Regions from separate parts of the Alteromonas sp. ABV4_515 genome, predicted to be linked through region 2. Evidence: predicted binding sites of a transcription regulator. Region 2 holds the regulator's gene; the other holds the start of a gene.
What was found. Region 2 encodes NrdR, which represses ribonucleotide reductase genes. Its sites were predicted from a motif close to AAACACNANATNTNGTGTTT; they were not measured.

Region 1 (4,431 bases), on a different contig from region 2:
TCGATGTTGGTCAGCGCAATGGCAAGACCTTCAAGAATGTGCGCACGGTCACGGGCTTTACGCAGCTCGTAAACGGTACGGCGAGTTACCACTTCACGACGGTGAAGGATAAACGCCTCAAGCATTTCCTTGAGGTTGAAAACTTTAGGCTGGCCGTTATCCAGCGCCACCATGTTTATACCGAATACCGTTTGCAATTGGGTATTAGCATAAAGGTGGTTAAGGAGTACTTCTGCAGATTCGTTGCGTTTCACTTCCACAACAATACGCATACCGTCTTTATCAGACTCGTCGCGCAGTGCTGAAATACCTTCAATGCGTTTTTCTTTAACCAGCTCGGCAATTTTTTCAATCAGACGGGCTTTGTTAACCTGATACGGAATTTCGTTGACAATAATCGTTTCTTTGCCACTACTGTCCGTTTCGATTTCCGCTTTAGCACGCAGATAGATTTTGCCGCGACCGGTGCGGTAAGCGTCATCAATGCCCTTACGGCCACTGATCATTGCCGCGGTTGGGAAATCTGGTCCAGGGATGAATTGCATCAGATCTTCGATTGTTACCGACGGATTTTCAATTAATGCAATACAGCCGTTGATAACTTCAGTCAGGTTGTGTGGCGGAATGTTAGTCGCCATACCAACCGCAATACCAGAAGAACCGTTAACCAGCAGGTTAGGTACCTTTGTTGGCAGTACATCAGGAATTTGTTCTGTACCATCATAGTTAGGTACAAAATCAACAGTTTCTTTATCCAGATCCGCCAGCAATTCGTGGGCGATCTTGGCCATGCGCACTTCGGTATACCGCATTGCAGCGGCTGAGTCGCCGTCTACCGAACCGAAGTTCCCTTGCCCGTCGACGAGCATGTAACGCAGCGAGAATGGCTGTGCCATACGTACAATGGTGTCGTATACCGCACTGTCACCGTGAGGGTGATATTTACCGATGACATCACCGACCACACGGGCCGATTTTTTGTATGGTTTATTGAAGTCGTTTTTGAGTTCGTTCATCGCGAAGAGTACACGACGGTGAACCGGCTTGAGGCCGTCTCTTACGTCAGGCAATGCACGCCCAACAATAACGCTCATCGCATAATCGAGATAAGAGTTCTTCAGCTCTTCCTCAATATTTATGGGCAGAATTTCTTTAGCGTTATCAGTCATAAACTGCTATGTCCCTTGATTCAAGTTCAAGCGTATCCAATATCACGCACCACCAAGTGTTAAAACCTGGTAATAAATGCAGCTAAGAACAGCGCTTTCTTATTATGGGTTTATCTTGAGGAGCCGGTTGACCCGCTCATAACCTCCTCAGGTAATCATTGAGTGTATCACTGGATGACAGATTTATGTAGCGCTTAATCAGTGCAATCAGGACAGTAGTGCCTGAGCGTCTACTTTTCGTTCAGTTAACGATGTTTCACTGACAAAACATGCCTTTTCACTAACGGTTGATGTAACCTATTACGCTGATTGTTTTCTTTCTTTTATATTCTTTAATAACGGTATAGAGCGTTTTCATGAGCAACGTCGACGAGCAAGAAATTGCCAAATTCAGTGAACTGGCCTCGCGCTGGTGGGACACAGAGAGTGAGTTCAAACCACTGCATCTAATTAACCCTTTACGTTTGGACTTCGTTCAGCAACATTGTGACGGCCTGTTTGGTAAAAAGGTGGTCGATGTGGGCTGCGGTGGAGGTATTCTTGCAGAATCCATGGCAAAACTGGGTGCCGAAGTCTCTGGTATTGATTTGGCTCAGGCGTCTCTTGAAGTGGCGAAACTTCACGGTCTCGAATCTGGTGTGTGTGTGGATTATCAATGTATCAGTGCAGAAGAGTTCGCCGCCCAGCATCAAGGTGAATTTGATGTAGTGACTTGTATGGAAATGCTTGAACACGTACCGGACCCCGTCTCTATTGTTGCAGCGTGTGCGCGCCTGGTTAAACCAGGAGGCCATGTTTTTCTGTCCACATTAAACCGTAACGTCAAATCTTGGTTAATGGGTATCGTGGGTGCAGAATACATTTTAAATCTGGTACCGAAAGGCACACATCAGCACGCCCGCTTTATTAAGCCTTCAGAATTAATGGCGATGACCGATAAGGTAGATCTGCTACCACGAAACACCACAGGCTTGCATATGGATCCCTTAAGCCGTCAATTTTATCTTTCAGATAAAAACGTCGACGTTAACTACATCGTTCATACGCAAAAAGCTGACTAGAAAACACAACATGTAGTGCTGATGAACATAATCTGCGCTACATGTCGTATTTGTGAGCAGTCATAATAGTAGCAGTTAAAATTTTTTAATTGCAGATCAAAAAAGTAAAAAACGGTTGCATTTGGCTGATTTGCCATTTGATTGCCTGTACTTGGTTAGTCTTCACTAACCATTTTTATTGCATAGTTTGATCGCTGGATTTACCACCAGATATTGGGTTGCATTAACGCGTAAACCTCACTATCTTGTGTCTTGTCCGACGGGTGTTTTATAACGAAAAGTGAGCAACAAAACACAGGATCCCGCCAGGCAGTAGGGATCTCTGCTGGATCAGGCTTTCAGAGCCAAATTACGTCAAATAATTACAGTGAAAATGGGTATTCATCCCGTCATTCATGCGCTAACAAACTAACGGCCAGTACAAATGAACAATAACTTGTATGTCACTAAACGCAATGGCGAAAAAGAAGCTATTGAGTTAGATAAGATCCACAAAGTCATTACGTGGGCAGCAGAAGGACTCAACAATGTTTCTGTTTCCCAGGTAGAACTCAAAGCCCAGATCCAGTTTTACGACGGTATTAAAACCGGCGAGATCCACGAAACCCTGATCAAATCAGCGGCAGATCTTATCTCTACTGATGCACCTGATTACCAATATCTTGCTGCGCGACTCGCTATTTTCCACTTACGTAAAAAAGCATACGGTCAGTTTGAGCCGCCTAAACTGTTCGATCACGTGAAGAAAATGGTTGAACAGGGTAAGTACGACGAGCACCTGCTGTCTGACTACACCCAGGCCGAATTCGAAGCGATGGACGATTTCATCGACCACTGGCGCGATATGACCTTCAGCTATGCGGCGGTTAAGCAACTGGAAGGCAAATACCTGGTACAGAACCGTGTGACCGGTGACATTTACGAAAGTGCCCAGTTCCTTTACGTACTGGTTGCGGCATGCCTGTTCGCTGAATACCCGAAAGAGACGCGTCTTGATTATGTCCGTCGTTTCTACGATGCAACATCAACATTTAAGATTTCTCTGCCAACACCTATTATGTCTGGTGTGCGTACGCCTACCCGCCAGTTCAGCTCATGCGTACTGATTGAAACCGGTGATAGTCTGGATTCTATCAATGCCACAGCCAGTGCTATTGTAAAATACGTAAGCCAACGTGCCGGTATTGGTGTGAACGCGGGTCGTATCCGCGCATTGGGAAGCCCAATTCGCGGTGGTGAAGCATTCCATACTGGTTGTATTCCATTCTACAAGTATTTCCAAACGGCAGTGAAAAGCTGCTCTCAGGGTGGTGTTCGTGGTGGCGCAGCTACCCTGTTCTACCCACTCTGGCACATGGAAGTAGAATCTCTGCTGGTACTTAAAAATAACCGTGGTGTCGAAGAAAACCGTGTACGACACCTCGACTATGGTGTTCAGTTCAACAAGCTGATGTATCAGCGCATGATGAAAGATGGCTACATTACTTTGTTCAGCCCGTCTGACGTGCCGGGCCTTTATGATGCTTTCTTCGCTGATCAGAACAAATTCGAAGAACTGTACGTTAAATACGAACAGGACGACTCCATCCGCAAGAAGCAAATTAAAGCCATGGAACTGTTTAGCCTGTTCATGCAAGAACGTGCTTCTACGGGTCGTATTTACCTGCAAAACGTTGACCATTGTAATACGCATAGCCCATTTGATCCGGCTGTTGCTCCAGTGCGTCAAAGTAACCTGTGTCTTGAAATCGCCCTGCCGACCAAGCCACTGGAACACGTGAACGATGAAAACGGTGAAATTGCCCTGTGTACGCTGTCTGCGTTTAACTTAGGTGCAATTAAATCGGTAGATGAATTTGAAGAACTGTCTGACCTTGCCGTACGTGCCCTCGACAGTTTGCTGGATTACCAGGACTATCCTGTTCCGGCGGCATATCACGCAACAATGAATCGTCGTACGCTGGGTATAGGCGTAATTAATTTTGCTTACTATCTGGCGAAAAATGGCGTTAAGTACTCTGACTTCAGTGCAAATCCGTTGATTCACCGCACATTCGAAGCCATGCAGTATCACCTGCTCAAAGCCTCTGTGAATCTGGCAAAAGAGAAAGGTGCGTGTCCGAAATTTAACGAAACCACGTACGCAAAAGGTATTCTGCCTATCGATACCTACAAGAAGGATCTCGACGCCATTTGTAACG
Region 2 (4,431 bases):
AATGGTGCCAATTTTGATATCGTACTTCTCGGCAAACTTTTCTAATTCAGGACGACGGGCCATGGTGCCGTCTTCATTTAGAATTTCAACAATCACCGCAGCCGGTTCGCAACCTGCTAATCGAGCCAGGTCAACACTGGCTTCGGTGTGCCCAGCGCGATTCAGCACACCACCGTCTTTCGCGATTAAAGGGAAAATATGTCCAGGTTGAACCACATCGGCAGCAACGGCATCTTTGCCAACAGCGGCAAGCACTGTTGTGGCACGATCAGCGGCAGAAATACCGGTAGTTACGCCACGTGCAGCTTCAATCGATACGGTAAATGCGGTGTGGAATTGAGCGCCGTTTTTATCGACCATTAATGGCAGGTTTAAACGTGCACAACGTTCCTGGGTCATAGGCAGACAAACCAAACCACGGGCGTGGGTTACCATAAAGTTAATCGCTTCTGGCGTTACATGCTCCGCCGCCATGATGATATCGCCTTCGTTTTCACGATCTTCGTCATCCATCAGAATGACCATTTTACCCTGACGGATATCTTCAATTATTTCTGCTGATGTGTTGAGTGCCATAATTTCACTTGTGTAGGGTTATTTTCTCAAAAAGCCATTTTCGGCAAGAAACGCCATACTGATGTCTTTTTTACTCGATTTCTCTGCCGCTTTCTCGCCCATCATCAACCGCTCCAGGTAGCGTGCTACCACGTCGACTTCCAGGTTGATCCGGCTACCGGCTTTATAAGTGCCAATCACCGTTTCCTGAAGCGTATGGGGAATAATCCACAGCATAAATTCGTTGCCGTCTACCTCATTGACTGTGAGGCTCACACCGTCGACAGTAATACTGCCTTTGTGGGCGATGTACTTAGCCAGATCAGTGGGGGCAGCAACCCAAATTTCAATATAGGTGGCGTGCTTAACAATACGTTTTACTTCGCCTACACCGTCTACGTGACCGGAAACAATATGACCACCGAAACGGTCGGTAGGACGCATGGCCTTCTCAAGATTTACGGTGCTACCTGGCTTATAATTGGCGAAGCCCGTGTACTTAATGGTTTCGGCTGAAACATCGGCGCAGTAGTAGTCTTGACCAAACTCGGTAACCGTTAAGCAAACGCCGTTTGTGGCAATGCTATCGCCTAACGCCACATCCGACATGTCGAGCTTCTCAGACGAAACGGTGAGTTTGATGTCCTCACCACGGTGGTCCAGTGAACGAATGGTTCCCAGAGCCTGGATAATACCGGTAAACATATCGGTTAGCCTCCTGGCTGAATTTAACTAATTATATCGTAGGTCAGGCGGATATCCGGGCCAATTTGCCTGACATCGGACAAAGAAAGTGATGGTGTCTGATCCAGCGCAGTGAAATCCTGCAGGGTAAGCATACTTTTCGCCTTATCGCCGAGTACTTTAGGGGCCTGATATACCACGAGCTGATCGACCTCTCCGGCAGCTAACAGTGCACCTGCGAGTCCAGGGCCAGCTTCCACCCAAACATCGTTAAGCTGGCGCTCACCCAATTTCATCATCAATTCATGTAAATCGATGTGATCGCCTTTCATTGAGATTGCCTGAGCCGGCACGTCAGTCTCTGGCGCTATGGGCTGCCCAGTAATGCGCAGTGTTTTATGACCGTCGGTAAACAACTGTAAATTGCTCGGTAAAGCATTATGAGAATCAATGACAACGCGCAGAGGCTGGCGCAGTGGCAATGCAGGATAGTCGGACAAATCGGCTTCGGCTTTTCTTACCAGCAAGCTGGGGTTATCAGCCAGCGCAGTACCAGAGCCGGTAAGCACGGCACAACTCTGCGCGCGCTGTAATTGCACATCGCGGCGGGCTTCAGAACCAGTGATCCACTGACTCACACCATTGGATAAGGCAATTTTACCATCGAGGCTAATGCCCATTTTTACGGTCACTCTTGGCTTACCGGTAACCATGCGCTTAATGAATCCCGGATTGAGCGCAGCGGACTCAGCGGCCAGTACGTCGGTAACCACGTCGATGCCGGCATCCTGCAAGCGCCGTATGCCATTACCACTCACTTGCGGGTTTGGGTCGGTCATCGCCACCACCACCCGGCTCACGCCGGCATCGATGAGGGCATTGGCACAAGGTGGCGTGCGACCGAAATGGCTGCATGGCTCCAAAGTGACATACGCGGTGCCGCCACGGGCCTTTTCACCGGCTTCACGTAGCGCATGCACTTCAGCGTGTGGCGTCCCCGCCTGAACGTGAAAGCCCTGCCCGGCTAACTCACCTTTTGCATCGAGAACGATACACCCAACCCGAGGGTTCGGTGAGGTGGTGAAGCGGCCTTTTCGGGCCAGTTTGATGGCCTTAGCCATCCAGGTGTAATCGTCATTTACTGACGCAGATAATGAGCATGTCATAACAGCGGATTAGTCTCCCAGGCGGGCAATTTCCTCACCGAACTCGCGAATGTCTTCAAACGAACGGTAGACAGAGGCAAAGCGTACATAAGCCACTTTATCCAGTTCTTTAAGGGCATCCATAATCAGATTACCCAGATATTCACTAGAGACTTCACGCTCTCCAGTAGCACGTAGGGCGGATTTCAGTGACAAAATCACTTCCTCAATACGCTCTGTACTCACCGGACGTTTTTCCAGTGCCCGCTGCAGGCCTGCACGGAGTTTGTCTTCGTTAAACGGTTCCCGAGAACCGTCACGTTTAATCACACGGGGCATCACCAATTCTGCGCTCTCAAACGTAGTAAAACGTTCGTGACAGATCACGCATTCCCGGCGACGGCGCACCTGATGCCCTTCTGCCACCAGACGGGAATCGATAACTTTGGTTTCCTGAGCCGAACAAAACGGGCAAAACATGGGGAGTCCTTAAAACAACAAAACCGCCGGACAGGGTTGTCCGGCGGTTCTTAGTTTAACGCGAGGGGCTATTAACCGTAAACAGGGAATGCTTCACACAGTTTGATGGCTTCGCCTTTAACACGCTCAACAACACTTTCATCACCCATGTTGTCAAGAATGTCGCAAATCCAAGTAGCTACCTGTTTTGCTTCTTGCTCTTTAAAACCGCGACGGGTAATTGCCGGGCTACCAATACGCAGACCGCTGGTTACGAACGGAGAACGCGGATCATTTGGCACCGAGTTTTTGTTCACTGTGATGTTCGCGCGGCCAAGGGCAGCGTCGGCATCTTTACCAGTGATGTCTTTCTTGATCAGGTCAAGCAGGAACAGGTGGTTTTCAGTACCGCCGGAAACGATGTCGAAACCGCGCTCAAGCATAACTTCAACCATCGCTTTCGCGTTCTTAACAACCTGCTGCTGGTATGCTTTGAATTCAGGCTGCAGGGCTTCTTTGAATGCTACTGCTTTTGCAGCGATAACATGACACAGAGGACCACCCTGGTTACCCGGGAATACTGAACTGTTTAGCTTTTTGTAAATATCTTCGTCGCCACAGGCAGACAGAATAAGACCACTACGCGGGCCAGCCAGCGTTTTGTGTGTGGTGGTAGTTACCACGTGTGCGTGAGGCAGTGGGCTTGGGTAAACGCCAGCTGCAATCAGACCGGCAACGTGTGCCATGTCGACTAACAGGTACGCACCCACTTTGTCTGCGATTTCGCGGAAACGGGCCCAATCAACCACTTTAGAGTAAGCAGAGAAACCACCGATGATCAGCTTAGGCTTGTGCTCAAGCGCCAGAGCTTCAACCTGCTCGTAATCAATTTCGCCGGTTTCCTGATTCAGACCATACTGTACTGCATTGTAGGTCTTACCAGAGAAGTTTACGTGTGAACCGTGAGTAAGGTGACCACCTTCAGACAGGCTCATACCTAATACGGTATCGCCAGCGTTGATCAGCGCCATGAACGCTGCCGCATTGGCCTGTGAACCTGCGTGCGGTTGTACGTTTGCGTATTCAGCACCAAACAGCTGCTTCGCACGGTCGATAGCTAACTGCTCAACCACGTCTACATGCTCACAACCACCGTAATAACGCTTACCAGGATAACCTTCAGCATATTTATTAGTCAGCTGTGAACCCTGTGCTTCCATGACTCGGGGGCTACAATAGTTCTCTGATGCGATGAGCTCGATGTGGTGCTCTTGACGCTCAGCTTCTTTCGCCATGGCATCTGCCAGTTCCGGATCGTAATCCGCAATAGTCATATCGCGAGGTAACATGAAGGCTCCTTACTCTGCGTATTTTTGGACTGCTATAAAATGAGGGGCATATTTTAGTCATTTTAGACGCTATGTATACTGCTTTGTTTGCATTAATCATAAGATCCGATGTGAAGAAAGTTTCACATCGGCATGGGGCATACAACCGGTGGGCTTTAGCAATTATTTATTTAACTGATATGAAAGTGGAATAAGCGGTTAACTCAGTTATTTTGTAAGGCAAATTCCACTGCCTTTTG

Region 1: nrdA (class 1a ribonucleoside-diphosphate reductase subunit alpha) is a predicted target of NrdR. The motif match lies at 2,432-2,451, and genes of this name have one in related genera.

What each region holds. Positions count from the first base shown of each region.
Region 1 covers NZ_JBSWWZ010000006.1:22,912-27,342, forward strand. Annotated here, with positions in the region: gene gyrA (DNA topoisomerase (ATP-hydrolyzing) subunit A) at 1-1,169, opposite strand, end outside; gene ubiG (bifunctional 2-polyprenyl-6-hydroxyphenol methylase/3-demethylubiquinol 3-O-methyltransferase UbiG) at 1,526-2,230, shown strand; gene nrdA (class 1a ribonucleoside-diphosphate reductase subunit alpha) at 2,655-4,431, shown strand, end outside.
Region 2 covers NZ_JBSWWZ010000002.1:716,566-720,996, reverse strand. Annotated here, with positions in the region: gene ribBA (bifunctional 3,4-dihydroxy-2-butanone-4-phosphate synthase/GTP cyclohydrolase II) at 1-576, opposite strand, end outside; gene ACXAGX_RS07495 (riboflavin synthase) at 595-1,260, opposite strand; gene ribD (bifunctional diaminohydroxyphosphoribosylaminopyrimidine deaminase/5-amino-6-(5-phosphoribosylamino)uracil reductase RibD) at 1,284-2,405, opposite strand; gene nrdR (transcriptional regulator NrdR) at 2,415-2,864, opposite strand; gene glyA (serine hydroxymethyltransferase) at 2,936-4,192, opposite strand; gene ACXAGX_RS07475 (aspartate/glutamate racemase family protein) at 4,396-4,431, opposite strand, start outside.